Regions from separate parts of the Cupriavidus sp. DB3 genome, predicted to be linked through region 2. Evidence: predicted binding sites of a transcription regulator. Region 2 holds the regulator's gene; each other region holds the start of a gene.
What was found. Region 2 encodes HrcA, which represses chaperone genes, less so after heat shock. Its sites were predicted from a motif close to TTAGCACTCNNNNNNNNNGAGTGCTAA; they were not measured.

Region 1 (9,844 bases), on a different contig from region 2:
GATCCGTCGCGCTTCACGCTGATCGGCAAGCCGACGCCGCGGCTGGACACGCGCGGCAAGCTCGACGGCTCGGTCGGCTTCGGCATCGACACGCAGCTCGACAACCTGATGGTCGCCGTGGTCGCGCGCCCGCCGCGCTTCGGCGGCAAGGTGCGCCGCTTCAATGCCGACGCGGCGCGCGCGATCAAGGGCGTGGCCGAGGTACTGGAGGTACCGACCGATGGCGGCGGCACCGGCGTCGCGGTGATTGCCAACGGCTATTGGCCGGCCAAGCAGGGGCGCGATGCGCTGCAGGCCGAATGGGACGACAGCGGCTCGACGGTCTCGACCGCGGCGCTGTACGAGGAATACGCGAAGCTCGCGCGCCAGCCCGGCAGGACGCCGCGCGCCGATGCCTTCGACCTGGCGGGCGCCGCGCGCACCATCGAGGCCGAGTACCGCTTCCCGTATCTGGCGCACGCGCCGATGGAGCCCCTGAACTGCACGATGCAGGCCGAGGTGGCGGGCGGCAAGCCAAGCCGCGTCAAGGTCTGGGCCGGCACGCAGTTCCAGACGGTCGACCAAGGCGCGCTGGCCAAGGCCTTCGGCCTGCCGCCCGAGCAGGTTTCGGTGGTGACGATGATGGCCGGCGGCGGCTTCGGCCGCCGTGCGGTGCCGACCTCGGACTATCTGGTGGAGGCCGCGCAGGTGATGCGCGCCTGGGTCGCGAAGGGCCATCGCGAGCCGGTCAAGGTCATCTGGAGCCGCGAGGACGATATCCGCGGCGGCTACTACCGGCCGCTGCATCTGCACCGCGCGCGCATCGGCGTCGATGCGCAGGGCAGGGTGCTGGGCTGGGAGCACGCGATCGTCGGCCAGTCGCTGACGATGGGCTCGCCGTTCGAGGCCTTCCTCGTCAAGGACGGCGTCGACCACACCATGACCGAGGGCATCGTCGACCATGACTATGGCTTCCCGCTGCGGCTGTCGGTCCATCACCCGAAGGTGCAGGTGCCGGTGCTGTGGTGGCGCTCGGTTGGCCACACGCACACGGCCTTCGTCAAGGAGACGCTGATCGACGAGCTGGCGACGGTGGCGAAGCAGGATCCGGTGGCCTACCGGCTCGCGCAGCTCGATCCGGTCAAGGGCGCACGGCAGCGGGCGGCATTGCAGCTCGCGGTGGAGAAGTCGGGCTACGGCAAGCGCAGGCTGCCGACGGGCCGCGCCTGGGGCGTCGCGGTGCACCAGTCCTTCGATTCGGCGGTGGCCTATGTGGTCGAGGTCTCGCTGCAGAACGGGCAGCCGCACGTGCATCGCGTGACCGCCGGCGTGCATGCCAATCGCGTGGTCAACCCGCTGTCGGCGCGCGCGCAGATCGAGGGCGGCTGTGTGTTCGGCCTGGCGATGATCCGGCCCGGGTTTGCCATCGAGATCGACAACGGCGCGGTCAGGAACAGCAACTTCGGCGACTTCCCGCCGGTGCGCATCAATGATGCGCCGCCGGTGGAGGTGCACTTCGTGCCGTCCGACGACCCGCCCACCGGGCTTGGCGAGCCGGGCGTACCAGTGATCGCGCCGGCGGTCGCCAATGCGGTGTTCAAGCTGACCGGCAAGCGCCAGCGGCAGTTGCCGTTCGTGATGGCGTAGGCGGCGGCTGCTGCGTCGCGGAAAGCGGAAGCGGTCGACCCTGGTTGGGGCCGGCCGCTTTTGTTTGCCTTGTTCAAGCGGCACGTGGATGCGGCCGTGTGTCATCCCCCGAACGCGGCTTGCCATTGCCGGATGTGGCGCCTAATGTACGGACATGGACCCCAAGCAGGAAGCCACCTTGAGCTATGCCTTGCTGACCGATCCGGCGCGTGCCGACATCTGCCGCGCGCTGCTGGAGGCCGGCGAGGACGGCATGCCCGCTGCCGACCTGGCCGCGGCGGTCGGCCTGAACTTGCGCCGCGCGGGGCGGATCTTCCAGGAGCTGCTGCAGGCGGACATCGTTGCGCTGACGGTGCGGGACCGGCAGGTCTGTTACAGCCTGAAGGCACGCCGGGAGATACGGCAGGCCCTCGGGTATATCGAGGACTCGGGGCTGTTGTCCTAGCCGCTTGAAACCTGCCGCGCCGCTGTCCGCGCCGGTGTCCGCTCCTCCAGCCGCCTCCGTCGGCACGCTTTCCGCCTCCCTTCCATCCCCCTGATCCCCCGTCGGAAAAAATTACCGCGCGCGCGCAGGATTTGCGCATCGGTCCCACGGCGCCTCGGCGTCCATATCGGTGGGGCCTCGGACGAACCCGCAGATGCCGCCAGACAGGCATGGAAGCTGCATCGATGGGCGGATGACAACCGTCATTGCCAGCGTGCCCATGAATGTGAACGTCCGTGCCACCGTACCGGCCGGGGCCATGCCCGGCCCGCCCGCCGATCCCTCGCAGACCGTCGAAGCGACGCGCGACACCTCGCTGTGGTGGAAGAGCGCCGTGGTCTACCAGATCTACCCACGCTCCTTCGCCGATGCGAATGGCGACGGTGTCGGCGACCTGGCCGGCATCATCGAGCGGCTGGACCATGTGCGCGCGCTGGGCGCCGACACGATCTGGATCTCGCCGATCTATCGCTCGCCGATGGCCGACGCGGGCTATGACATCAGCGACTACTGCGATGTCGATCCGGTGTTCGGCTCGCTGGCCGATGCCGACCGGCTGATCGGCGAGGCGCACGCGCGCGGCCTGCGCGTGCTGCTCGACTTCGTGCCGAACCACACCTCGGATCAGCATCCGTGGTTCATCGAATCGCGCTCGTCGCGCGACAACCCGAAGCGCGACTGGTACATCTGGCGCGACCAGCCCAACGACTGGCGCGCGGCGCTCGGTGCCGGCAGCGCCTGGACCTGGGACGAGGCCACCGGCCAGTACTACCTGCACCTGTTCCTGCCGCAGCAGCCGGACCTGAACTGGCGCAATCCCGAGGTCGTGCAGGCCATGCACGGCGTGCTGCGTTTCTGGCTCGACCGCGGCGTCGACGGTTTTCGCATCGACGTCGCGCACTGCACCGGCAAGGACCCGACCTTCGCCGACCATCCGCGCTGCCTGGCGGGCGAGCCGCTGGCCGACTTCAACGACGACCCGTACAGCCACGAGGTGCTGCGCGGCATCCGCAAGCTGTCGACAGCTATCCCGGCGATCGCGTGCTGGTCGGCGAGGTCAATATCCGCTCGACCGCCACCGTGGTGCAGTACTACGGCGCCGGCGACGAGCTGCACATGTCGTTCAACTTCCCGCCGCTCGATGCGCCCTGGGACCCGGTGGTGTTCCGCACCTGCATCCGCGAGGTCGATGCGCTGCTGCAGCCGGCGCAGGCGTGGCCGACCTGGGTGCTGTCGAATCACGACAACGAGCGCCATCGCACCCGCTACGGCGGCTCGATGCGCCGCGCCCGCGCCGCCGCCGTGATGCTGCTGACGCTGCGCGGCACGCCATTCATCTTCCAGGGCGAGGAACTGGGGCTCGAGGACGTGGTGGTCGAGCCGGGCCAGCGCGTCGATCCGGGCGGACGCGACGGTCCGCGCGGCCCGATCCCGTGGGACTTCGCACCGCCACATGGCTGGCGCGCGGCCCGCACCTGGCTGCCGTTCCCGCCCGAGGCCGCGACGCTGTCGGTGCAGTCGCAATGGTCGCAGCCCTCGTCGATGCTGCATCTGTACCGCACGCTGATCGAGACGCGCCGCGCCAGCCCGGCGCTGCGCCTGGGCAGCTGGGAGGAATTGCCGTCGCCGCCCGAGGTGCTGGCCTATCGCCGCCGGCATGGCGACGACGAGCGCGTGGTCTGCATCAACTTCGCCGAACGGCCGCTGCCGATCGATCTCGAGGGCGATTGGCGCGTCGCGATCGACAGCCTGCCGGAAGGTCCGGACCGCTGTTTCGACGGCATGCTGCAGCCGGAGCAAGCCGTCCTGCTGGAGCCGCTGCATCGGCCACGGCCGCAACCGCAGCAACAGCGGCAGCCGCTGCAGCCGTAATCGATGCGGGCGGCGCGGCACCGCGCGCCCGAGGTCGCCGTTCAATCGTCAGGAAGGAGAGTCCATGCGTTCGCTCTGGTACCGCAATGCGATCATCTACCAAATCGACGTCAGCGTATTTCGCGACGGCAATAACGACGGTTGGGGCGATCTCCAGGGTTTGACGGCGCATCTCGAATACCTGCGCGGGCTCGGCGTGACCTGCATCTGGCTGTCGCCGTTCTACCAGTCGCCGTTTCGCGATGGCGGCTACGACGTCACCGACCATCTCGCGGTCGACCCGCGCTTCGGCGACCTGGCCGACATGGTCGCGCTGCTGGAAAAGGCCGAGGAACTCGGTATCCGCGTGATGGTGGAACTGGTGGCGCACCACACGTCCGATCAGCATCGCTGGTTCCAGGAGGCGCGGCGCGACCGCAATTCGCCGTACCGCGACTACTACGTCTGGGCCGACGAGCCGGAGGAGACCCACGTCAAGCCGATCTTCCCGACCGTCGAGGACAGCGTCTGGACCTGGGACGAGGAGGCGGGGCAATATTACCGGCACGCCTTCTATTCGCATCAGCCCGATCTCAATATCGCCAACCCGGCGGTGCGCGCCGAGATCGAGGACATCATGTCGTTCTGGCTGCGGCTGGGCGTATCGGGATTCCGCATCGACGCGGCGGGACACATGATCGACGGGGCGAAGGAGGCGGACCCGCGCGACGACGGCTTCTGGCTGCTGAACGACCTGCGCGCGTTCGCGACGCTGCGTCGTTCCGACGCGGTGCTGCTCGGCGAGGTCGACGTGCCGGCCGAGGACTACGCGCGCTACTTCGGCAAGGGCCATCGCCTGACGCTGGTGTCCAACTTCTTCCTGAACAACTTCCTGTTCCTGGCGCTGGCGCGCGAGCGCGCCGAGCCGATCGAGCGCGCGCTGCGCGAGCAGCCCGACCCGCCCGAGCGCGCGCAATACGCGGTATGGGTCCGCAATCACGACGAGCTCGACCTGGAGCGGCTCAGCGAGGCCGAGCGGGAAGAGGTGATGCAGCGCTTCGCGCCGGACGAGGACATGCGCGTCTACAACCGCGGCATCCGCCGCCGGCTGCCGCCGATGCTCGATGGCGACCAGCGCCGCATCGCGCAGGTCCATGCGCTGCTGTTCTCTCTGCCGGGCACGCCGATCCTGCGCTACGGCGAGGAGATCGGCATGGGGGAGGATCTGTCGCAAAAGGAACGCCACGCGGTGCGCACCGCGATGCAATGGTCCGACGAGGTCAATGGCGGCTTCTCGCCCGCGGATCCCGACTCGCTGCCGGTGCCGGTGATCCGCGAGGGGCCGTTCGCCTACGACAAGGTCAATATCTACGAGCAAACGCTGCGCGACGATTCGCTGCTGGCCAGGACGGGCAAGATGATCCGCGCGCGCCTCGGCATGCCGGAGATCGGTTACGGGGAATGCACGGTGATGGACGTGGGCTGCCCGGCGGTGCTGGCGCTGCGGCACGAACTGGATGGACAGGTGGTCTTCACCTTCGCCAATCTGTCGGGCCAGGACGTCGAGGTGGGGCTGCCCGATGTCGAGGTCGGCGAGCTGCGCGACATGCTGGTCGACGGCCCGTATCCGCCGCAGCAGAACGGGGCCCATGCGCTGAAGCTGCGTGCCTACGGCTATCGCTGGCTGCGGCAGCGGCCGTGCTTTGCGCCGTGATCGTCGACACGGTGGACGGCCTGGACACTGCCAATCCCGCCACTGGCGAACAACAAAGGAGAAACCGATGGAAGCGATCGGACAACGGCGCTGGGTGATTGCCGAAGGCTATCTGCCGCCGACCGACCCGGCCGCGAGCCGGCAATTGAACAGCCACGAGGCGGCCTGCCTGCTCAATACCGGCGATACCGAGGCCAATGTCACCGTGACGATCTTCTATGCCGACCGCGAGCCCGTGGGCCCCTACCGGCTGACGGTACCGGCTCGCCGCACGCTGCATCTGCGCTTCAACGATCTGCGCGACCCCGAGCCGATCCCCGAGGACACCGACTACGCCAGCGTGATCGAGTCCGACGTGCCGATCGTCGTGCAGCACACCCGGCTCGATTCGCGCCAGGCCGCGCTGGCGCTGATGACCACGCTGGCCTATCCGGTTCCGGCAGCGGCCGGCTGACGGCCACTGCCGGCCACTGTCGTTCACCTGACGACCAGAACACGACCAGAACACGACCGGAACACGACCAGAACACGACCAGAACACGACCAGAACACGACCGGAAGACGACCGGAAGACGACCGGCCCATCCCCAATCCCGCCCAGGAGTCCGCCATGCCCTTGATCGGCTATCACGCCTCGCACGAACAGTTCTCGCCGGGCGATCTGCTGCGCTACGCGCGTGCCGCGCAGCTGGCCGGCTTTAACGCGCTCAGCAGCTCCGACCACTTCCATCCGTGGAGCGAGCGGCAAGGGGAGAGCGGCCATTCCTGGTCCTGGCTCGGCGCCGCGATGGCGACCGTCGATCTGCCCACGGGCGTGGTCGCGTGCCCGTTCGGCCGCTACCACCCGGCCGTGGTCGCGCAGGCCGCGGCGACGCTGGAGGCCATGTTTCCCGGCCGCTTCTGGATCGCGCTGGGCACCGGCGAGGCGCTGAACGAACACATCACCGGCCGGCCGTGGCCGTCCAAGTCAGAGCGGCAGGCCATGCTGACCGAATCGGTGGACGCGATGCGCGCGCTGTGGCGCGGCGAGGAGGTGACGCACCACGGCAGCATCGTGGTCGATCGCGCGCGGCTCTATACGCTGCCGCAGCGTCCGCCGCCGATCTTCGCCGCGGCGCTGACCGCGCAGACCGCGCGCTGGGCGGGGCAGTGGGCCGACGGCCTGATCACGATCTCGGCCCCACGCGAAACCATGCGCGCGGTGATCGATGCCTTCCGCGAGGGCGGCGGCGAGGCCAAGCCGGTCCATATCCAGGCCAAGATCGCCTATGCCGACCCCACCCAGGGCGACGAGGCGGCCCGCCGAATGGCCTACGAACAGTGGCGCACCAATGTGTTCGACAGCGAAACGGCGGCGAACCTGGCGACCCCCGCCGAATTCGATGCCCGCGCGCGGACGGTGTCCCCGGACGACATCGAGCGCGCGGTCCGCATCTCCTGCGATGCCGCGCAGCAGGCGGCCTGGCTGGCCGAGGACCTGGCCATGGGCGCCGACGCGGTCTTCCTGCACAACGTCTGCGGAAACCAGCAGGCCTGGATCGACGCCTGCGCGCAGACGGTCTTGCCTCAGCTGCGGGGCGGGGCCTGAGCTTTTCGTGTCTCCCCCCGCGACGGCGAGGCCCAGTGTCTCGGCTCGAAAGGCGACAATCGCCGGGTCGCCGCTTGCAGGGGGGACGACGGTAGAGGGAGATCGACTCCCCGGGCGACATCCGCCTGAAAAAATACCGGCCGCACAATATAAGAGACAATGCCCGTCCGGCCTTGCCCGGCGCGGGGCCGCGACGTTTTTCCTTCCTTTCTGCGGGTAAACCCGTATTCAGGCCTCGTCTTGAAAACCCGAAACCCCGTCCCTATAATTAGCACTCGCCGGGTGCGAGTGCTAACAGCGTGCTGTAGCCTGCATCCGGCGTCCGATTTCAAGGGTCTCCGCACTCCCGCGGTGGCCACTTTGCAAATAAATGCTCACTTGTACTAAGGAGTCCGTATGAATCTGCGTCCTTTGCACGACCGCGTGATCGTCAAGCGTCTGGACAACGAAACCAAGACCGCTTCCGGCATCGTGATTCCCGACAATGCTGCCGAGAAGCCCGATCAGGGTGAAGTGCTGGCCGTCGGCCCGGGCAAGAAGGATGACAAGGGCGCCTCGATCGCCCTCGACGTCAAGGTGGGTGACCGCGTCCTGTTCGGCAAGTACGCCGGCCAGAGCGTGAAGGTGGATGGCCAGGAACTGCTGGTCATGCGCGAAGAAGACATCATGGCGGTCATCAACAAGTGATGTCGCTGTCCGGGCGCCGCGCGTCCGGAACCCCTGGGCGCCTCGGTTCCGCCGCGGCGGCAATCGCGCCCGGGACATTTCCCGTACAGAATTCTGGAGATCTAGAACATGGCAGCTAAAGACGTAGTGTTCGGCGACAGCGCTCGCCACAAGATGGTCGAAGGCGTGAACATCCTGGCCAACGCGGTCAAGGTGACCCTGGGTCCGAAGGGCCGCAACGTGGTGCTCGAGCGCAGCTTCGGCGGCCCGACCGTGACCAAGGATGGTGTGTCGGTCGCCAAGGAAATCGAGCTGAAGGACAAGCTGCAGAACATGGGCGCCCAGATGGTCAAGGAAGTCGCTTCCAAGACCAGCGACAACGCCGGTGACGGCACCACCACCGCGACCGTGCTGGCCCAGTCGATCGTGCGCGAAGGCATGAAGTACGTTGCCGCCGGCATGAACCCGATGGACCTGAAGCGCGGCATCGACAAGGCCGTTGGTTCGGCTGTCGAAGAGCTCAAGAAGCTGAGCAAGCCGACCACGACCAGCAAGGAAATCGCCCAGGTTGGCGCGATCTCGGCCAACAGCGACGAAGTGATCGGCAAGCTGATCGCCGAAGCGATGGACAAGGTCGGCAAGGAAGGCGTGATCACCGTCGAGGACGGCAAGTCGCTGGCCGATGAGCTGGAAGTCGTCGAGGGCATGCAGTTCGACCGCGGCTACCTGTCGCCGTACTTCATCAACAACCCGGACAAGCAAGTCGTCCAGCTCGACAACCCGTTCGTGCTGCTGTTCGACAAGAAGATCTCGAACATCCGCGATCTGCTGCCGGTGCTGGAGCAAGTGGCCAAGTCGAGCCGTCCGCTGCTGATCATCGCCGAAGACGTCGAAGGCGAAGCGCTGGCGACCCTGGTGGTCAACAACATCCGTGGCATCCTGAAGACCGCCGCCGTCAAGGCGCCTGGCTTCGGCGACCGCCGCAAGGCCATGCTGGAAGACATCGCCATCCTGACCGGCGGTACCGTGATCGCCGAGGAAGTCGGCCTGACGCTGGAAAAGGCGACCCTGCAAGACCTGGGTCAAGCCAAGCGTGTCGAGATCGGCAAGGAAAACACCATCATCATCGACGGTGCCGGTGACGCCGCCGCGATCGAAGGCCGTGTCAAGCAGATCCGTGCCCAGATCGAGGAAGCGACGTCGGACTACGACCGCGAAAAGCTGCAAGAGCGCGTGGCCAAGCTGGCCGGCGGTGTTGCGGTGATCAAGGTCGGTGCCGCCACCGAAGTCGAAATGAAGGAAAAGAAGGCACGCGTCGAAGACGCGCTGCACGCCACCCGCGCTGCCGTTGAAGAAGGCATCGTCCCGGGCGGCGGCGTGGCCCTGCTGCGTGCCCGCGCTGCGATCTCGAGCCTGACCGGCGACAACGCCGACCAGAACGCCGGCATCAAGATCGTGTTGCGCGCGATGGAAGAGCCGCTGCGCCAGATCGTGCTGAACGCAGGCGAAGAAGCTTCGGTCGTCGTGGCCAAGGTCATCGAAGGCAAGGGCAACTTCGGCTACAACGCCGCCAGCGGCGAGTACGGCGACCTGGTCGAGATGGGCGTGCTGGATCCGACCAAGGTGACCCGCACCGCGCTGCAGAACGCCGCTTCGGTCGCATCGCTGATGCTGACCACCGACTGCGCGATCGCCGAAACGCCGAAGGAAGAGTCGGCGCCGGCAATGCCGGGCGGCATGGGTGGCATGGGCGGCATGGACGGCATGATGTAATCACGCCGGCTGTCGGCTTCGGCCGACTGCCCAGACTGCCGAGACGGCGCGAGTCGTCGCTTCAGTCGAAACCCCCGCGGGTGCAAGCCCGTGGGGGTTTTTGTTTTGGGCTTCCTTCCTTGCCGTGGCAGAGCGTATGGGG
Region 2 (9,844 bases):
TACAAATCGTCACAGCTAGTCCGGCCGGCCACGTGCTAGGCTTTGGCGCGTTGCCATTCCGGGCCGTGCCATGCGTCATATCCGGCACACCCCTTCCAATATTTCCCATGATGCCGATGCTCCGAAGCCCGTCCGCGGCTCGTCGTCCGCGCCTGCTCGCGCCCGCCGCCGCCGTTTCCCTCGCCCTCGCCGCCCTGTGCGCGCCGTCCGCCCACGCCGCGATCGCGCTGCTGCAGCCGCCGCGCGTGCTGGACGGCGCGCAGCCGCTGCGGCTGACGCTGTTGGTGACCGCCGACACCGCCAACCGCAGCTATCTGGTGCCCGATACGCTGGAAGTGGTCGCCTCGCCGGAAATGCTGGCGCCGGTGCGGATCACGATGCGCCGGATCACGCCGGGGCCGGCCACGGTGCGCCTGCGCCGCGGGGAAAATCGCACCATCCAGTACCAGGGCGAGATCCCGTCGACGCTGCGCGGCCAGATCCGCCTCGATCCGGTCGGCCTCGACGCCGCGCCGGTGCTGGTGACGCTGAACCAGTCGGGCATCGCGCCCCCGGCCACCGCCGCGGCACCGTCCGCCGGTACGCCTGCGGCAACGACCGCGGCCGCGCCGGCCGACCACGACGATCAGCAGGCGGATATCGCGGCGACGCCGGTCGAGACGGTGGTCCAGCCGAAGGGACCGGGCCAGCCGGTCTACGACCAGCCGATCCTGTCGGGCGGCAGCCGGCTGACCTTCAACGATCCGATGTACTTCGCCGTCGGCGCGCACGGTGGCGCCAATGCCAAGTTCCAGTTCAGCTTCAAGTACCGGATCTTCGAGGGCCGCGATCCGAACTCGCGCTACTGGCTCGACAATCTGTACGTCGGCTACACGCAGTTCTCGCTGTGGGATCTGTCGGAGGAATCGAAGCCGTTCCACGACACCAACTACCGGCCCAGCATCTTCTATTACCTGTCCGATACCGGCGTGCGCAATCGCTGGATCAGCCGGCTGTCGGTGGCGACCGGCCTCGAACACGAATCGAACGGCCGCGACGGCGACCAGTCGCGCAGCATCAATACGCTGTTCCTGAAGCCGACCTTCCACTTCGGCGAGACGAACGACTGGCACTGGACCGTGACGCCCAAGCTCTACTACTACCTGGAGAAGAGCGACAACAGCGATATCGCGCGCTACCGCGGCTATATGGATCTGCGGGTCGCCTACGGCAAACCCGATTCGTGGGAGCTGGCGGCGACGGTGCGCAAGGGCACCCGCCAGTGGTACGGCAGCGTGGATGCGCAGTTCACCTACCCGATGGGCAGGCTGATCCCGGGCACGGCCGGCTACCTGATGGCCGGCTACTTCGTCGGCTATGGCGAGAGCCTGCTCGACTACAACCGCAAGACGCCGTGGCAGTTCCGCATCGGTTACTCGCTGAACCGCTGAGGGGCCGAGCCCCCGCGCCTGCCGAGTCGCCGGGCGCGCGAGCGTCGAGCCGCCGGGAAAGGCGACCGTCGAGCCTCCAGGCGCGCCCGGCCGCCGAGCCGCGGCGGCGGCTACCGGGCCGTCACCCGGCGAGCGGCTTGCCGCTGGCCTTCAGCCGCGCATTGGCAACCGCCGCGGCGAACTGCCCGATGCCATGCCAGCCGGTGGCGCGGCCGAGCTTCTTGCCGCGGTGGAAGAACATGAACACCGGGATGCCGTACAGCCCGAAGCGCCGTCCCAGCGCCGGATAGGTGTAGACGTCGGCATGCAGCCAGTGCAGATCGAGCTGGCGCAGCGGGTCCGGATTGGCCAGCATGGCCTTCTTGGCCATCTCGCAGTTGTAGCAGTCCTCGCCCCAGAAGAACACGCAGACCAGCTTGTCGCCGGCGGCGGCGAGCGCGTCGTCGATGGTGTCATGATCGACCGCGCGCATGCCGAAGGCCTCGAACGCGCGGTGATCCGTATGGGGCGCCGGCGCTGCGCCGAACGGGTAAGGCATCGCATTTCTCCACAAACGAGAACGCCCGGTGCCGAAACGGCGCCGGGCGTGGCTGCGCATCGGAGGCAGGCCGGTCTGCCCGCCGACCCTTACTTCGGCGCAGCCACCGTCACCAATGCGGGCCGCAGGACCCGGTCCGCGATCAGATAGCCGCGTTGCAGCACGGCCACCACCGTATTCGGTTCCTGCTCCGAAGGCACCATCGAAATCGCCTGGTGCCGATGCGGGTCGAACTTCTCGCCGACCGGATTCAGTTCGACCATGCGGCCCTTCTCGAAGGCGCTGGCCAGCTGCTTGGCGGTCAGTTCGACCCCCTCGCGCAGCTTGGCGATATCGCCCGACCCATCGGCCAGCGCGGCCTGCAGGCTGTCCATCACCGGCAGCAGATGCTCGGCGAAGCTCTCGATGGCGAACTTGTGGGCCTTTGCCACGTCCTCCTGCGCCCGGCGCCGGATGTTTTCGGCCTCGGCGACGGCACGCAGATACAGATCGTAGTTCTCGCGTGCCTTGGCTTCCTGCTCGGCCAGCTGTGCGGCGAGCTGGGTGGCCACGTCATCCGCGGCTGCGGCGGGCTCGGTCGTCTGGTTCGGCGTTGCCGGTTGCGCGGCTTGCGCTTCGGCGGCCTGGTCGGCGGGCGAGGTCGGCGGCGTGTTGGATGGCGTTTGCTTCTGGTCTTCCATGTCGATCCGTTTCAGAACAAGTTGCGGCCGCACCGGCGGTCCGCCTGGGGTCAATCGGAATTCAGCTGGCAACTGGTGGCGCCAAGCCGATATTTCAAGAGCGGATGGACATCTGCAGGAAACATCAGCTTACAAACTTAAACCAGTGCTGCGGGGAGTGAAATTGCTTTGCTGCAGTGCAGCTTCTAAGATAAATCCAAAAAAACGACAAAACTGCCGGGGTGCCGTCCCATATTGAAGTCTTTCCTGCCGGGGTAAGGCCATGCGCAAGCTGCCGAAGCCGTCGAACAAAACGCCGAAGTTTTCGCTCTTCACCCTGCTGGTACTTCTTTCGCTGGCGGCCCTGACCGTCTTCATCTGGCTCTCCGACGGACTGACCCCGCGCGACAGCGTGGCAGGCGGCGCCGATCCGGCGCTGCGCCAATACATCATCCAGTATTCCCGCTGACACACGGCCCGCCCGCGCGGGCCGTGCCGCTTCGGTTCACCCTTTCAGATCCTCGATGCGGCGGCGGTCCCGCTTCGTCGGGCGCCCCTGCAATTGCGACGCCGGCTCGACATGCAGACGCCGCCGTTCGGCCTCGGCGGCGCGCCGCGTCCGGCTTTCCTCGGTTTCCTCGTAGAGCGTCTGGGCGACGGAGGCCGGCCCGCGGGCCGGGGCGACGCCCTTGACCACCAGCTCCCAGCGCTGCTGATGGGCGTCGATGCGTATCGTGTCGCCCGGCTTGACCTCCCGCGAATTCTTGCATGGCTGGCCGTTGACCTCCACCCGGCCCCGCTCGACGGCCTCCGCCGCCAGCGAGCGGGTCTTGAAGAAGCGCGCGCACCACAGCCACTTGTCGATGCGCTGGCGCGCATCGTCCTCGTATGACGGATTCATGCCGCCGCCCCCCTTGCCTGCGCCAGCGAGCGCCTGGCCTCCAGTTCGTGCGCGTGCGGCAGCCGCAGGGGCCAGCCCTGCATATGCTGCAGCGCAATCTCCGACAGCGCGGTGATCCAGAACGGCGCGTCATTCAGGCACGGAATGAAGTGGAACTCCTTGCCGCCGGCGACCTTGAATTCGGACTGCCCTTCCATCGCGATCTCTTCCAGCGTCTCGATGCAGTCGGCCGGAAAGCCCGGGCAGAACACGTCGACCCGCGCGGTGCCGACCTTGCCAAGCTCGGTCAGCGTCGGCGCGGTATAGGGCTGCAGCCACTCGGCCTTGCCGAAGCGCGACTGGAACGTGACCTGGTACTGGCCGGGCTGCAGACCCAGCGCCTCGCCCAGCATGCGGCCGGTCTTCAGGCATTCGCAGTGATACGGATCGCCCAATTCCAGCGTGCGCCGCGGCACGCCATGGAAGGACAGGATCAGGCGGTCGCCGCGCGCGAAATCGGGCGCGCCGTGCTGGGCCCAGTAGGCGCCGACCTGCTGGTGCAGCGCGCCCAGGTAGGCCGGATGATCGTGGAAATGCTTGACCAGCCGAAGCTCGGGCTGGTTGCGCCATTCGCCGAGCACGCGGAACAGCTCGTCGAAGGCGGTCGCGGTGGTGGTGCCGGAATACTGCGGGTACATCGGCAGCGCCAGGATGCGCTCGCAGCCCTGGCGCCGCAGCGCCTCCATCACGGATGGGATCGACGGGTTGCCGTAGCGCATCGCGCAGGCCACCGTCACGTCGTGTCCCTGCTGCGCCAGCAACTGCTGCAGCGCATGCGCCTGCCGTTCGGTGTGGACCAGCAGCGGCGAGCCGGTCCGGTGCGCCTCGCGCAGCCAGATCGATTCGTACTTGAGCGCCGACGCGCGCGAGCGCAGCGGCAGGATCAGCCCGTACAGCACCGGCAGCCAGGCCGCGCGCGGAATCTCCACCACGCGCGGATCGGACAGGAACTGCTTCAGATAGCGGCCGACCGCCTTGGGGGTCGGCTCGTCGGGCGTGCCCAGATTGATCAGCAGGATCGCCGTGCGGGGCGCCTGCCCATGCCGATAGGCCGGTTCTGCGGTAAAGGTCATAGGGATTCCGGTATCGCTGGGGCGCGAAGGCCGCCCTGCGCGTGGCAGCCCGCCCTGGCCGCCATCAGTTCTGGCTGCTCAGCGCGCTCGACAGCAGCCGCGCGGTGATATCGACGATCGGGATCACCCGGTCATAGGCCATCCGCGTCGGGCCGATCACGCCCAGCGTGCCGACGATCTGGCCGTCGACCTCGTACGGCGCGGTGATCACCGCCATGTCCTCGAGCGGCACCAGCCGGCTCTCGCCGCCGATGAAGATCTGCACGCCCTCGGCATGGCTGGACACATCGAGCAGCTGCAGCAGGCTGGTCTTGTGCTCGAACACGTCGAACAGCCGGCGCAGCTTGTCCATGCTCGAGGCCAGGTCCTCGACCTCGAGCAGCTTGCGTTCGCCTGAGATATAGACCTGGTCGTCCTCGTCGGCCATCGCACTGCTGCCGGCCTCGACCGCGGCCTGCATCAGTTCGGACATGTCGATGCGCAGCGCCTTCAGTTCGTCGCGCAGCCGCTCCCGCACCGTGTCGAAGCGCATGCCGGCGTAATGCGTGTTGATGAAATTGGCCGCCTCGACCAGCTGCGACGCGCTGTAGGGCAGCTCGGTCTGGATGATGCGGTTCTGCACGTCCCCTTCGGGCGTCACGATGATCAGCAGGATGCGCTTGTCGGACAGCCGCATGAATTCGATCTGCCGGAACGCCTGCGCGCGGCGCGGGGTCATCACCACGCCGGCGAACTGCGACAGGTTCGACAGCGTGCGCGCGGCGGTGGTGATCATCCGCTGCGGGCTCTGTTCCTGCGCGCCGAGTTCGCCCTGGATCAGCCCGGCCAGCTTGGTGCGGTCGAACTGGCTGTCGAGCGGCTGGGCCGTCAGCATGGTGTCGACGAACAACCGGTAGCCGCGCGGGGTCGGAATGCGCCCCGCCGACGTGTGCGGGCTGGCAATGAAGCCCATCTCCTCCAGGTCCGACATCACGTTGCGGATGGTCGCCGGCGACAGGTCCAGTCCCGAGTACTTCGACAGCGTACGCGAGCCGACCGGCTGCCCTTCGGCGATGTAGCGCTCGATCAGGGTCTTGAGAAGGGTTTTCGCTCGTTCGTCCATGGTGTCCCGATTTTACGCAAGTTTTGCGCGCCGGGGCTCGCGCTGGCACTCGCCCCCCGCCCCGTGCTGACAATGGTCATGGCGGTATGGTCTAATCCGGGCATGTCTGCACACCCCAAGTCCGGCGCCGCGCACGCGCCCTTTCGCACGGTCGCCCTGGTCGGCAGGTATTCGACCGCGGGCATCGAGGGCCCGCTCGAGGAACTGGCGGCCTGCATCCTGCGCAACGGCCAGGACGTGGTGTTCGAACGCGAGACGGCGCTGGCGACCGGCCTGACCGACTACCCCGCGCTGTCCGCCGAAGAGATCGGCCGGCAGGCCGACGTCGCCGTGGTGCTCGGCGGCGACGGCACGCTGCTCGGCATCGCGCGCCAGCTGGCCGGCTTCTCGGTGCCGCTGATCGGCGTCAACCACGGCCGCCTCGGCTTCATGACGGACATCCCGCTGGAGGATGTGCAATCGGTGCTGCCGGCCATGCTCAGCGGCCACTACGAGCCCGAGAACCGCATGCTGCTCGAATCGCGCGTGATCCGCGACGAGGGCGTGATCTTCTCCGCGCTGGCCCTGAACGACGTGGTGGTCAATCGCTCGGGCATCTCCGGCATGGTCGAGCTGGCGGTCTCGGTGGACGGCTACTTCATGTACAACCAGCGTTCGGACGGCCTGATCGTGTCGACGCCGACCGGCTCGACCGCCTATGCGCTGTCGGCCGGCGGGCCGATCCTGCATCCGACGCTGTCCGGACTGGTGCTGGTGCCGATCGCCCCGCATGCGCTGTCGAACCGGCCGATCGTGCTGCCGCACGACGCCGAGGTGTCGATCGAGGTCGCCACCGCCCGCGATGCCAGCGTCAACTTCGACATGCAGTCGCTGACCTCGCTGCTGCCCGGCGACCGCATCGTCGTGCGCCGCTCGGCCAGGACCATCAACCTGCTTCACCCGGTCGGCTACAACTACTACGCCACGCTGCGCAAGAAGCTGCACTGGCACGAGTACCCGACCGAAGACAACCGGCTCTGAGCGCCAGCGCACCCCGCCGGTCCCGATCCCTCCCAAGTCACCGCCGCCTTCCGTCTCCCAAGATGCTGCGCAGCCTGTCCATCCGCGATTTCGTCATCGTCGACACGCTCGACCTCGACTTCACCGCCGGCTTTACCGTGTTCACCGGCGAGACCGGTGCCGGCAAGTCGATCCTGATCGATGCGCTCGCGCTGGTGCTCGGCGAGCGCGCCGATGCCGGCGTGGTGCGCGAGGGCGCGGCGCGCGCCAGCGTCAGCGCCACCTTCTCCACGCACCCCGCGCTGGACGCCTGGCTCAACGAGCAGGCGCTGGCCGAGGACGACGGCAACGTGCTGCTGCGCCGGGTCGTCGATGCCAACGGCCGCAGCAAGGCCTTCATCAACGGCAACGCCGCCACGCTCGCGCAGCTGCGCGAGGTCGGCGACCAGCTGGTCGACATCCACGGACAGCACGCCCACCAGCTGCTGCTGCGGCCGGACGCGCAGCGGCTGCTGCTCGACGCGCACGCGGGCCTGACCGCGCAGGCCGCCGCGGTGGCCGAGGCCTGGCGCACCTGGCGGGCCTGCGTGCGCCAGCGCGAGGCCGTCGAACAGCAGTCGCGCGAGATGCAGCTCGAACGCGAGCGGCTCGAGTGGCAGGTCGGCGAGCTCGACAAGCTGGCGCCGCAGGCCGGCGAATGGGAAGCGATCCAGGGCGAGCACAAGCGCCTGTCGCATGCGGCCAATCTGCTCGAGGGCGGCCGCGCCGCGCTCGATGCGCTGTCGGAGGCCGACGGCGCGGTGCTGTCGGCGCTCAATGCGATGGCGCACCGGCTGCGCCAGCTGGCCGAGGTCGACCCCGCGCTCGCCGATGTAGTGACCGCGCTCGAAGCGGCCGAGGTGCAGGCCGAGGAAGCGGCCCACTCGCTGACCCGCTACGTCGACCGGCTCGAGCTCGATCCCGAGCGGCTGCAGGTGGTCGAGGAGCGGATGCAGGCCTTGCACACCGCCGCGCGCAAGTTCCGCGTGCCGCCCGAACAGTTGCCCGAGGAACTGCTGGCGCGCCGCCAGCAGCTCGACGACCTGCAGGCCGCGCAGGACCTGAACAAGATCACCGCGCGCGAGGCGGCGGCCCGCGCCGCCTACCTGACCATCGCACGCCATCTGAGCGACAGCCGGCGCGAGGCCGCCGAGCGGCTGTCGGCGGCTGTCACCGAGGCGATGCAGGGCCTGTCGATGGCCGGCGGCAGCTTCACCGTCGCGCTGCACCCGCTCGAGGAAGGCGCCAGCCACGGGCTCGAACAGGTCGAGTTCCTGGTGGCCGGCCATGCGGGCGTGAGCGCCCGGCCGCTGGCCAAGGTGGCATCGGGCGGCGAACTGGCGCGGATCAGCCTGGCGATCTCGGTGATCACCAGCGAGGCAGCGCCGACGCCGACGCTGATCTTCGACGAGGTCGATACCGGCATCGGCGGCGCGGTCGCCGAGGTGGTCGGCCGTCGGCTGCAGGAGCTTGGTCGCGCGCGCCAGGTCCTGTGCGTGACCCACCTGCCCCAGGTCGCCGCGCAGGCCGGCACGCACCTGCTGGTCAGCAAGGAGACCGTCGGCGATGGCGGCGAGGCCGTGACGCGCTCGCAGATCCGCGTGCTCGACGCCGCCGGCCGCGTGGTCGAGACCGCGCGCATGCTGGGCGGCGCGACGGTGACCGCCACCACGCTGCAACACGCCGAGGAGATGCTGGCGCAGGGCGCGCGCGGCGTGCCGGCGGCGGCCAGGGAGGGCCGGCGCGCACGCCGGGCGGCGAGCTGAGCCGGTCGCGGCGTCCGGCGCCCCGGACCACCGACGAGCACGATCCCATCGCACCACAAACCGCATCAACCACAGGAAACCCCATGTTCTTCGCCAAGCCGCCCTCGCCACTCGACGACCCGTCCGGCACGACCGGCTCCGCCGACGCGGGCCGCCGCCCGGTGAGCCGCCCTGCGCGCCGCGCCACGCGCCGCCTGACGCTCGCGGTGGCCCTGTGCGGCCTGGCGCTGGCAGCCGCCTGCAGCTCGAAGCCCGCCACCCCGCCGCCGGGCGCCATCACCGACGACCGCGCGGTCGGCGACATCCTGGTCCGCTTCACGCCGCCGGCCGTCGATACCTCGCTGCAGGCCGGCGAACTGCTGGCCCAGGCCAAGGGACCGATCCGCTTCGTGGTCAAGCGCCCGATGTCCGGCGGCACCTGGCTGGTCACCGCGATCTCGCCGTCGCCGGAGGCCACCATCGAGCAGGCGGTCACCACGCTGCGCGCGCTGCCGCGCATCGAGGCGGCCGAGGCGGACCGCCGCCTGACGCCCAGCCGGCCCAAGCCGACCGGGCGCGACATGCCGGCGAACTGAAAACCGGGCGACGGCTGCCGTTAACCGGATCGGGAAAGCGGCCAGGCAGGCGGACCACGCAGGCGGCTCGAGGCAGCCGATCGAGCAAGGCGAAACCGCCCCGGACGTCACCCCGATAGCGTGCGCTGTCGGACGAGCGCCGATTGCCCGCCCGCATTCCCCCAACTATCTTTGAGCCACATGCCCGCGAGCGCCGGCCCCTGCACCCCGGCTTCGCCCCTCCCGGAGGTGTTCATGCCGCGTTCGATTCCGCCCGTCGCCCTGCGTCTGGTCCTGGCCGCCGCCGTCTCGGCGGGCGCCATCCTGCCCCCTTCGGCCGCGATGGCCGCGACGAGTCCGGACGCCCGCCCGGCCCCGGTCTACAGCGGCAACATCATCGTCCGCTGGAAGGACGCCCCCGCCGGCACCGCGCTGATGCCGGCCGAGGCCGCCGCCGAACAGGTGCGCAAGGTCGCCGAGCAGACCGGCATCGGACTGACCGTCAAGCGGCAGATGGGCGGCAACCTGGCGTTGCTCGGCGTGCCGGCCGGCAAGGGCGCCGATCCGGAGGCGGTGGCCGCGCAGCTGCGCCAGGATCCGCGCGTGGCGGACGCGGTGCCGGACCGCTGGCTGCGGCCGCACGACACGGTGCCGAACGATCCCGAATTCGCCATCAACCAGCCCTACTTCGGCTCGCCGGCGATCATTCCGGGTGCCGCCAATCTGCCCGCTGCCTGGGACCGT
Region 3 (9,844 bases), on a different contig from region 2:
GTCCTTCAGGTACTGGAAGAACTGCTCGCCGGTGTTGAAGCCCTGCGGCGTGGCAAAGCGCATGTCGTTCGAGTCCAGCGTGTAGGGCACCACCAGATGCGGCTTCGTCTCGCCGTTGCTCGTCCGCACCTCGGTCCAGAACGGCAGGTCGTCGCCGTAGTAGTCCGAGTCGTAGACGAAGCCGCCGTGCTCGACCACCAGGCGCCGCGTATTGGGGCTGTCGCGGCCGGTGTACCAGCCCAGCGGCGCGCTGCCGGTCAGCTCGCGGATGATCTGCATCGCGATGCGCATGTGCTCGCGCTCGGTGGCCTCGTCGATGTTCTGGTAATGGATCCAGCGCCAGCCGTGGCAGGCGATCTCGTGGCCGAGTTCGACGAAGGCGCGGGTCAGCTCGGGATGGCGCTGCAGCGCCATCGACACCCCGAAGATGGTCAGCGGCAGGCCGCGCTGCTCGAACTCGCGCAGGATGCGCCAGACGCCGGCGCGCGAACCGTATTCGTAGATGCTCTCCATGCTCATGTGGCGGTCGGGGTAGGCTGCCGCGCCGACGATCTCGGAGAGGAACTGCTCGGAAGCCGCGTCGCCATGCAGCACGCAGTTCTCGCCGCCTTCCTCGTAATTGAGCACGAACTGCAGCGCCACGCGCGCGCCGCCCGGCCAGTGAGCATGCGGCGGCCGCGCGCCGTAGCCGATCAGGTCGCGGGGATAGGGTTGGCCGGCATCGGCACCGGCCGGCGAGCGGGAAGCAGTGAGCGGAGTGGACATGATCTGCGGTATGCGGAAATCGATGAAGGCGGTAAGCGATGAAGGCGGTAAGCGATGAAGGCGGTGAGCGATGAAGGCCGCGCCTCAATTGATCGCGAACGGTGCCAGCATGCCGGCGTAGGCCTTCGGCAAGGGCCTGGCCCAGTCGCCGCGCTTGCTGGTGCGCAGGCGGATCGCGACCAGCGACTCGACCATCTTGACCGCCGACACCACGCCGTCGATGACCGGCGCGCCGATCGCCTCGGAGATCTCCTCGCACAGGTCGGTCATGCCGGCGCAGCCGAGCACGATGCAGTCGCTGCGGTCCTGCGCCAGCGCCTCGCGGCACGACTCGGTGATGATGCGGCGCGCGTCGGAGCCCGGCCGCTCGAGCTCCAGCACCGGCAGATCGCAGGCGTGCACGTTGCGGCAGAACCGTTCCATGCCGTAGCGCTCGGCCAGATGCCACGCGATATTGCAGGTGCGCGCCAGCGTGGTGACGACGCTGAAGCTGGTGCCGATCAGGCTGGCCATGTGCATGGCGGCCTCGGCGATGCCGATCACCGGCCCGCGCGCCATCTCCCGTGCCGCGTACAGCCCCGGATCGCCGAAGCAGGCGATCACGTAGCCGTCGACGCCGTCGGCCTCGCCCAGCCGGATCTCCTCGAGGATGCCCGGCACCGACAGCGCCTCGTCATAGTGGCTCTCGATGGAAGCGGGTCCCATGCGCGGGCTGACCGCGACGATGCGCGTGTCGGGCGAGGCCACGGTGCGGGCGCATTGGCCGATCTTGTCGGTCATGCTTTGCGTGGTATTGGGATTGATGATCTTCAGCTTCATGGCAAACGTCGGGTGGTCGGATCGTCGGGGTCGTCGGATCGTCGAGGTCGTGAAGTCGTCGAGGTCGTCGTGGCGTCGGGTCGTTGTGGCCGGTCAGGCGGCCGCGAAGAAATGCGGCATCATGCGGCGCGCCAGCACGCGGTACAGCACCAGCGCAATGCCCATGCCGATGAACCAGCTGTAGTTGGCCAGGCCCTGCCAGGCCGGCACCACCACGCACAGGATCGGGATGATGGCGGCCGGGATCATGGTGGCGATCGCCACCGGGTTGTAGCCGCGGGTGTACCAGTACTTGCCCTGCGGGCGCATCGTGTACAGGTCGTCGACGTCGACCTGCTGGCGGCGCACCAGGTAGTAGTCGGAGATCAGGATGCCGAACAGCGGCCCGATGAAGGCGCCCAGCACGTCCAGCGTGTAGTGGATGACCTGCGGGTTGTTGTACAGATTCCAGGGCGTGATGAAGATCGAGCCGACCGCGGCGATCATGCCGCCGGTGCGCCAGCTGATGTGCCTGGGCGAGACGTTGGAGAAGTCGAACGCCGGCGAGACGAAGTTGGCGACGATGTTGATGCCGATGGTGGCGGTCATGAAGGTCAGCGCGCCCAGCACCATCGCGAAGGTGCTGTCGATATGGCTGACGGTCTCGACCGGATCGGTGATCAGCTTGCCGAACACCGGCAGCGTGGCCGAGGTGGTGATCACGGTCAGCAGGGAGAAGCCGAGGAAGTTGATCGGCAGCCCCCAGAAGTTGCCCTTGCGGACCGCGCCGAAGTTCTTCGCGTAGCGGGAGAAGTCACCGAAATTCAGCATCGGGCCGGAGAAGTACGAGACCACCAGCGCGATCGCGGTCAGCATCACCGGCACCGCTTCCCAGCCGCTGTACTTGACGAAGCTCAGCGTGAAGCTGACGTTGCTCCAGCCTGCCTTGTTCACCAGCCAGATCGCCAGCAGGATCATCACCACATAGACCGCGGGGCCGGCCCAGTCGATGAACTTGCGGATGGTTTCCATGCCGGTCCAGAACACCAGGGCCTGCAGCACCCACAGCGTCATGAACGCGGCCCAGCCCAGGGTCGACAGTCCGGCGAAGCCATGCAGCTTGACGTCGGCATAGGGCGCCAGCGACGGGAAGAAATGCAGCGCCAGGATCAGGAAGGCCGAGGAGGCCAGATAGGTCTGGATGCCGTACCACGCCACCGCGATCAGGCCGCGGATCACCGCCGGGATATTGGCGCCGAGCACGCCGAACGAGGCCCGGCAGATCACCGGATACGGCGTGCCGGTGACCTGGCTGGGCTTGGCCACCAGGTTGCAGAAGAACTGCACGATGACGATGCCGACCAGCAGCGCCACCAGCACCTGCCAGCTCGTCAGGCCCAAGGCGAACAGGCTGCCGGCCGTGATATAGCCGCCGACGCTGTGCACGTCCGACATCCAGAAGGCGAAGATGTTGTAGGTGCTCCAGGTCTGCTTCTTCAGCGGCGCCAGGTCTTCGTTGGTCAGGCGCTCGTCGTACGACGGCTTGATCAGCGCGTTGCCATGGTGGACGGACGCGCTGTCCTGCAGCTCGGCGGCGGCAGGCGCGGTGGTGTGCATCATGCTTGTCTCCTCAAGGCGATGCCATGCGGTGGCCGGCGCGCGGGCGCGCCGGGCGGGCGGTGTGGATCGAATGGATCGGGAATCCGCTCTCAGGATTTGTTTGTAGACAAGATTGTCTACAAAATCGTTTGTAGTTGTGTACGGATTTGTAGATCACGCCTTGGTGATTGTCAACATCACGGCGGGCGGATGCGGGCAAACCCCGAGGAGGGGGAGACGCGTGGGGGCGGGGCGGGGAGGCGCAGGTGGCGTTGGCGGCCTCGGGAGCGGTGGCAGGAGGCGCCGTCAGGAGGCGGTGGTGGCGCGAGGCGGCGTCGGAAGGCGGTGGCGGAAAGGGGTGGCGAGAGGCGGCGTCGGAAGGCGGTGGCCGAAAGGGGATGGCGAGGGGCGGTGGCGAGGGGCGATGGCGAGGGGCGGTGCGGGAGGCAAAGGAAAAGGGCCGGGTCCTTGCGGAACCCGGCCCTTCACGCCGCCGTCCCCGCGTATGCGGGGGCCCGGCGGCTTACGGCTTGCTGCTTGCCTCGGCGTCCATCACGCGAAGGCCTGCAGCGCGCCCTTCATCTTCTTCATCGCGGCGGACTCGATCTGGCGGATCCGCTCGGCCGAGACGCCGAACTCGTCGGCCAGCTCATGCAGCGTGGCGCCGCCCGAGCCGTCATCGTTGACCTGCAGCCAGCGCGCCTCGATGATGCGGCGGCTGCGCGGATCGAGCTTGGTGAGCGCCTGCTCCAGGCCTTCCACCTGCATCCGGTCCTGGCGCTTGGCCTCGAGCACGCGGGTCGGCTCGTTGTGGTTGTCGGCCAGGTAGGCGATCGGAGCGAACTCCTCCTCGCCGTCGTCGACCTGGCCTTCCAGCGCCAGATCGCCGCCCGACAGACGGGTTTCCATCTCCATCACTTCTTCCGGCTTGACGTTCAGCTCGCGCGCGACCGCGTCGATCTCGTCCGGCGTGAAGGTATGGGCGCCTTGCTTGTGGCTGCGCAGGTTGAAGAACAGCTTGCGCTGGGCCTTGGTCGTCGCGACCTTGACCATGCGCCAGTTGCGCAGCACGTACTCGTGGATCTCCGCCTTGATCCAGTGGATCGCGTACGACACCAGGCGCACGCCCTGGTCCGGGTCGAAGCGCTTGACGGCCTTCATCAGGCCGATATTGCCTTCCTGGATCAGGTCCGCGTGCGGCAGGCCGTAGCCCAGGTACTGGCGCGCGATCGATACGACCAGGCGCAGGTGCGACATCACCAGCCGGCGGGCGGCCTCGACCGAGTCGTGGTCGCGCAGCTCGCGCGCGAGCCGCTGCTCCTCCTCGGCGGTGAGCATCGGAATACGGTGGACAGCCTGGATATAGCTGTCGAGATTGCCCAGCCCGGCGGGCAGGGTCAGGGCCATGCTGTTGGCGCGCTGGGGCACCATCGGCAGGGTGTTGTTCATGGTGATCGAATCGGCAGACAGGACTGCGTTCACTCAGGGCTCCTTTCGCATCCGGCGGGCGGCGTGCCCGCGTGTCGGAAGCATCAACGGCGTCGTCGCCGGCGCTTCCCACACTGCAATGCAACGCATATTAGCACTCCAGCCGGGTGAGTGCTAATTGGAGTCCGGTCCGCCGTGATAGTTCCAGAGTATCGGAGAAAATATTCCATAGCGGTTTAGGCTCGCCGGAAGGCCTCCTGCGTAACGTCGGCGGGCGCGGACATGAGTTCGTTAGAGCGTCGGCTCCGCTGCCGGTTCTGCTGCAGGGTCCATGCCATGGAGCCGCAGGGGCTACACTTGCCAGCACTGCCTCGATCCGCCCACGTCCCTGGAGTGTCAGTCATGTCCGCCATTGAACATTTGTTGAAACCGCATGTAAGAGATATCGGCGACTTCTCGGTGCGGCGTGTGCTGCCCTCCGCCGCCGCCCAGACCGTGGGGCCGTTCATCTTCTTCGACCATATGGGTCCGGTCGAACTGCCGCCCGGCCACGGTATGGATGTGCGCCCTCATCCGCATATTGGCCTTGCCACCGTGACCTATCTGTTCGAAGGCGAAATCGTCCATCGCGACAGCGTCGGCAGCGAACAGACGATCCGGCCTGGCGACGTCAACTGGATGACCGCCGGCAGCGGCATCGTCCATTCGGAGCGCTCGCCCCAGGCCGCCCGGGACGCCGGCCCGCGCCTGCACGGCATCCAGACCTGGGTCGCGCTGCCGCGCGAGCATGAGACCGTCGCGCCGTCGTTCTTCCACCATCCGGCGGCGACGCTGCCGCAACTGGTCCATGGCGGCGCCCGCATCACGGTGATCGCCGGCGATGCCTTCGGCGCGCGCTCGCCGGTGCAGGTGTTCAGCCGCACGCTCTATGCGGCGCTGGAACTGGACGCCGGCGCCAGCCTGGCGATTCCGCCCGAGCACGAACAGCGCGGCCTGTATCTGGTCGACGGCGCCGCCGCGATCGACGGCACCGCGCTGCCGGCCGAGCATCTGGCAGTGCTGACGCCGGGCGCCGAGGCCACGGTCACCGCGCTGGAGCCGTCGCGGCTGATGCTGCTCGGCGGCGAACCGGTGGACGGCCGGCGGCATATCTTCTGGAATTTCGTCGCCAGCAGCCGCGAGGCGATCGAGGAAGCGGCGCGGCGCTGGGAGAACGACGAATTCCCGCACGTGCCGGGCGAGACCGAACGGATTCCGCTGCCGCCGCGGCGGGTTTGAAAGGCGGGCGTCGTGGTTTGCGCCCTTCTCCCGCGGGCGAGAGAGGGGCGGGGAGAGGGGGGAGTGGGAAAGGCCTTGCTACAGCGGGCTGACCCAGCTGACCCGCGCGCTCTCCCGCAGGCAGCCGCGGATCGTCTCGATCTGCGTCGCGATCGGCGCCGGCACCGGCACGGCGCCGGACAGCACCTGGCGGATCCACGCCGCCGTCAGCGCCACGTCCGTGCCCGGCGGCAGCGCCGGCACGTCGGCGACCGAGCCCGACATCGGATCGACCAGCGTGCGCTGATGGCCGTCGTGCAGCCAGTCGATACGGCTGCCGCGGCGGGCGTCGGCCACCACCTCGCCCTCGGTGCCGCGCGCCAGCAGCACGTTGGCCGGCTCGTGCGAGAAGTAGTCCGTCAGCGTTTCGCGGTATTCCGGGTGGGTGTAGCTGTAGAGCCGCAGCGCCTCGGCCGGCGTATGCGCCCCGACCGGCTGCAGCATCTTGACGATGGTGTGCGAGGAATTGCGCAGCCCGATCACGGTGCGCTTGTCGAGCAGCGCCGACAGGGCCGGCGACAGCACGTCGATCGGCAGCACGGCCAGCGGGCCGGGATCGGCATCGCCGCCGGCACCGGGCTGCGCGAGCCGCCGCGCGGCTTCGTCCACCGTCGCGCACGGCGGGATCCCCAAGGCCTCGAACAGCATGATGCTGGTGACCCGCTGATTGAATTCGCGCGTGCCATGCACCAGCACCGGGATGCCTTCCCGTGCGAGCAGCAGCGCCAGCAGCGGCACCAGATTGGGCTGCTTGCGGGCGCCGTTGTAGCTGGGAATGACCACCACCTGGCGCTCCGGCGCCGGCAGCGGCAGGCAATGCGCGTGCGCGGCCTCCAGCATGCCGGCGAGCTCGTGCGGCGCCTCGCCCTTGATCCGGTACGCCATCAGCACGGCGCCCAGCTCGAGGTCCGAGACGCGTCCGGACAGCATCGCGTCGAACAGCAGGCGGGCATCGTCGCGCGGCAGGGCGCGCGCCCCGGCGACGCCGCGGCCGATTTCCTTGATATAGGGCGCCGCGGAAAAGGCGGGCGAGGTGTCGTGGCGGTCAGCGGGCATGTCGGTGCGCTAGGGGTAGGGCAATACGGTAAGGGCGGTGCGCCAGGGGCATTGCGCGGCCATGCGCGCACAATGCGGTAGCGGCGGTGCCGCGAGGGCGGCGTGGTCAGCGCGCTTTCGGCCGATGATAGCGCGATACGCGCAGGCGGCTGCAGGCGGCGTGCAGGCGGCGCGCGGGTGCCCTCATGCCTGGATCGCGAAGCCGTCGGCATAGGCCTTCGGGTCCCGGCTGGCGTCCCACACCACGCCGTCCATCAGCTTCGCCGTGCGGAAGTCGCTGGCGGGCAGCGGCACCTGCGCGGCCGCGGCGGCCTGCCGGTAGACATCGATCCGGTTGACCTTGCGTGCCACCGCCAGATAGTCCGGGTGTTCCTTCAGCAGCCCCCAGCGCTTGTGCTGCGTCAGGAACCACATGCCGTCGGACAGGTAGGGATAGTTCGCCTCGCCGTCCCGATGGAACTGCATCGCATGGGCGTCGTCCCAGGTCCTCCCCAGGCCGTTGGCATAGCGGCCCAGCATGCGGTCGAGGATCAGGTCCATGTCGGTGTCGACATAGGACGGCGCGGCGATGGTCTCCGCGGTCCGGCGCCGGTTCGACGCCGACGCGTCGATGAAGCGCGAGGCCTCCAGCACCGCCGCCACCATGGCCCGCGCGGTGTTCGGATACTTCTGCACGAACTCGGCGGTGGTGGCCAGCGTCTTCTCCGGATGGTCGCGCCAGATGCCCTGCGTGGTCTCGGCGGTGAAGCCGATGCGATCCGCGATCGCGCGCGCGTGCCACGGCTCGCCGGCGCAGAAGCCGTCCATATGGCCGACCCGCATAGTGGCCACCATCTGCGGTGGCGGCACGGTGATCGCGCGTGCCTCCCGCAGCGGATCGATGCCGTTGGCCGCCAGCCAGTAGTACAGCCACATCGCATGCGTGCCGGTGGGGAAGGTCTGCGCGAAGGTGTACTGGCGCGGCTCGCGCGTCATGTAGGCACGCAGGCTGGCGCCGTCCCTGACGCCCTTGTCGGCCAGCTTCGCCGACAGCGAGATCGCCTGTCCGTTGTGGTTCAGGTTCATCAGCACCGCCATGTCCTTCCTCGGCCCGCCGATGCCCAGCTGCACGCCGTAGACGAGGCCGTACAGCACGTGCGCGGCATCGAGCTCGCCGTTGACCAGCTTGTCGCGCACGCCGGCCCACGAGGCCTCGCGGGTCGGCGTGATGCGGATGCCGTGCTTGCGGTCCAGCCCGAGCGCGGCGGCCATCACCACCGAGGCGCAATCGGTCAGCGGGATGAAGCCGATGCGGACCTCGGGCTTCTCGGGCGCATCCGAGCCGGCCGCCCAGGCACCGGCGCGCACCATCGGATCGACCAGCGTCATCACGCTGGCGCCCGCGGCGGTGGTCGGTGCGCGGCGACGGCGCTGGCTGGCGGGCGGCGCGTCGGCGCCGTGGCGCACGGCGTCGGCCGCGAGGGCCGGGCGCCTGGGTTTGTCGGGACTGGGGCGAGAGGGCATGCAGGCTCCTGAAGAAAAGCGGCCACGGGCGTCCTAGCCCATCACGTCGATCACGCGCTGGGCGGCGTCGACCAGCTTGAGGCCGCGCTCCATCGCCATCGTGCGCAGGCGCTTGTAGGCCTCGTCCTCGCTGAGGCCGCGCGCCTGCATCAGCAGGCCCTTGGCGCGCTCGACCAGCTTGCGCTCGGTCAGCTTCAGCCGGGTCGCATCGAGCTCGGCGCGCAGCGCCTGGTCGAGCTGGAAGCGCGCGTAGGCGACGTCGAGCACGGTCTTGACCCGCTCGGCGCGCAGGCCATCGACGATATAGGCCGTGATGCCGGCCGTCAGCGCGGACTTGATGCGCTCGGCGTCGTCGTTGTCGGTAAACAGCACGATCGGGCGTGGCGCATGCTGGGTCGATACGCAGACGTGCTCGACCGTATCGCGCGCGGCCGACTCCGACGCGATGATGATCAGGTCCGGCTGCCGCGTGGCGATGGCGTCGGGCAGTGCCAGGTCCGCGTCCACCGTGTCGACCTCGCTGAAGCCGGCCGCCGCCAGCCCCGCGCGGATCGTGTCGACGTTCAGCGGATCCGCGTCGAGCGGATCGCGCACCAGCAGGATGCGCAGCGGCCGCCCGGCCGTAGTGGGCACGGCCGCTGCCGAGGCCGGCGGTGCGGCCGAAGGAGCAGCCGATGATGCGGCCGACGATACGGAACGCACGGGCGGGGGAGGGGACGGGCGGCGATTCATGGTTCGGTCAGGCGGTGGCCGACGTTCGGTGGCCGGCTGGTTCGCCGGCTTTCTGTGGCCGGCTCGGCGGCCGATGTCTGCTCCTTGCTTCATGCAAGAATCACGCCGGGTTTTGGGGCGTAGCCTTGCCCCGCGATGGGGCGGCCGGTGTATGCTGATGCCCTGCCGCGAGGCCCAGGGCGCCCCCGACGCGACCCGCAGGCCTTGGCCGCGCACCCTCGCGGGCAGGTCCCGCGCCGCGCTCGCCGCGCCGTCCGGACCGCCCTCCGAAACCCATTCCAGAATCCATCCAGTGGAGAGATGCATGACCGAGGAGTTCGTATTCCAACCCCCCGCGCGCACCGGCGTGCCGGTGCGCGGCAGCAGCGCGCGTTTCCCGGTGCGGCGGGTCTACTGCGTCGGGCGCAACTACGCCGCCCACGCGCGCGAGATGGGATCGGACCCGGACCGCGAACCGCCGTTCTTCTTCTGCAAGCCCAGCGATGCGGTCAGCCCGGTGGCCGACGGCGCCGAGGGCACGTTCCCGTATCCGCCGGGCTCGAACAACGTCCACTATGAAGTCGAGCTGGTGGTAGCGATCGGCAAGGGCGGCCGCGACATCCCGGTCGAGCAGGCCGCCTCGCACGTGTTCGGCTATGCGGTGGGC

Region 1: a site for HrcA is predicted at 7,532-7,558, ahead of groES (co-chaperone GroES). Genes of this name have one in related genera too.
Region 3: a site for HrcA is predicted at 4,742-4,768, ahead of rpoH (RNA polymerase sigma factor RpoH). Genes of this name have one in related genera too.

Annotation. Positions count from the first base shown of each region.
Region 1 is NZ_JAIZPL010000003.1:502,571-512,414, forward strand. It holds gene K7G19_RS11860 (xanthine dehydrogenase family protein molybdopterin-binding subunit) at 1-1,626, shown strand, start outside; gene K7G19_RS11865 (winged helix-turn-helix domain-containing protein) at 1,781-2,071, shown strand; partial or broken gene K7G19_RS24925 (alpha-amylase family glycosyl hydrolase) at 2,370-2,978, shown strand; gene K7G19_RS24930 (alpha-amylase family glycosyl hydrolase) at 3,194-3,982, shown strand; gene K7G19_RS11880 (alpha-amylase family protein) at 4,047-5,675, shown strand; gene K7G19_RS11885 (sensory rhodopsin transducer) at 5,743-6,129, shown strand; gene K7G19_RS11890 (TIGR03885 family FMN-dependent LLM class oxidoreductase) at 6,286-7,263, shown strand; gene groES (co-chaperone GroES) at 7,660-7,950, shown strand; gene groL (chaperonin GroEL) at 8,059-9,702, shown strand.
Region 2 is NZ_JAIZPL010000007.1:172,640-182,483, forward strand. It holds gene K7G19_RS21755 (phospholipase A) at 111-1,430, shown strand; gene K7G19_RS21760 (co-chaperone YbbN) at 1,552-1,968, opposite strand; gene grpE (nucleotide exchange factor GrpE) at 2,058-2,648, opposite strand; gene K7G19_RS21770 (hypothetical protein) at 2,911-3,096, shown strand; gene K7G19_RS21775 (RNA-binding S4 domain-containing protein) at 3,133-3,528, opposite strand; gene hemH (ferrochelatase) at 3,525-4,640, opposite strand; gene hrcA (heat-inducible transcriptional repressor HrcA) at 4,705-5,742, opposite strand; gene K7G19_RS21790 (NAD kinase) at 5,845-6,762, shown strand; gene recN (DNA repair protein RecN) at 6,825-8,546, shown strand; gene K7G19_RS21800 (hypothetical protein) at 8,630-9,121, shown strand; gene mprA (MprA protease, GlyGly-CTERM protein-sorting domain-containing form) at 9,356-9,844, shown strand, end outside.
Region 3 is NZ_JAIZPL010000005.1:631,377-641,220, reverse strand. It holds partial or broken gene puuE (allantoinase PuuE) at 1-765, opposite strand, end outside; gene K7G19_RS19215 (aspartate/glutamate racemase family protein) at 850-1,584, opposite strand; gene K7G19_RS19210 (NCS1 family nucleobase:cation symporter-1) at 1,678-3,183, opposite strand; gene rpoH (RNA polymerase sigma factor RpoH) at 3,715-4,611, opposite strand; gene K7G19_RS19195 (pirin family protein) at 4,993-5,868, shown strand; gene ybiB (DNA-binding protein YbiB) at 5,947-6,963, opposite strand; gene K7G19_RS19185 (CmpA/NrtA family ABC transporter substrate-binding protein) at 7,147-8,466, opposite strand; gene K7G19_RS19180 (ANTAR domain-containing response regulator) at 8,500-9,198, opposite strand; gene K7G19_RS19175 (fumarylacetoacetate hydrolase family protein) at 9,503-9,844, shown strand, end outside.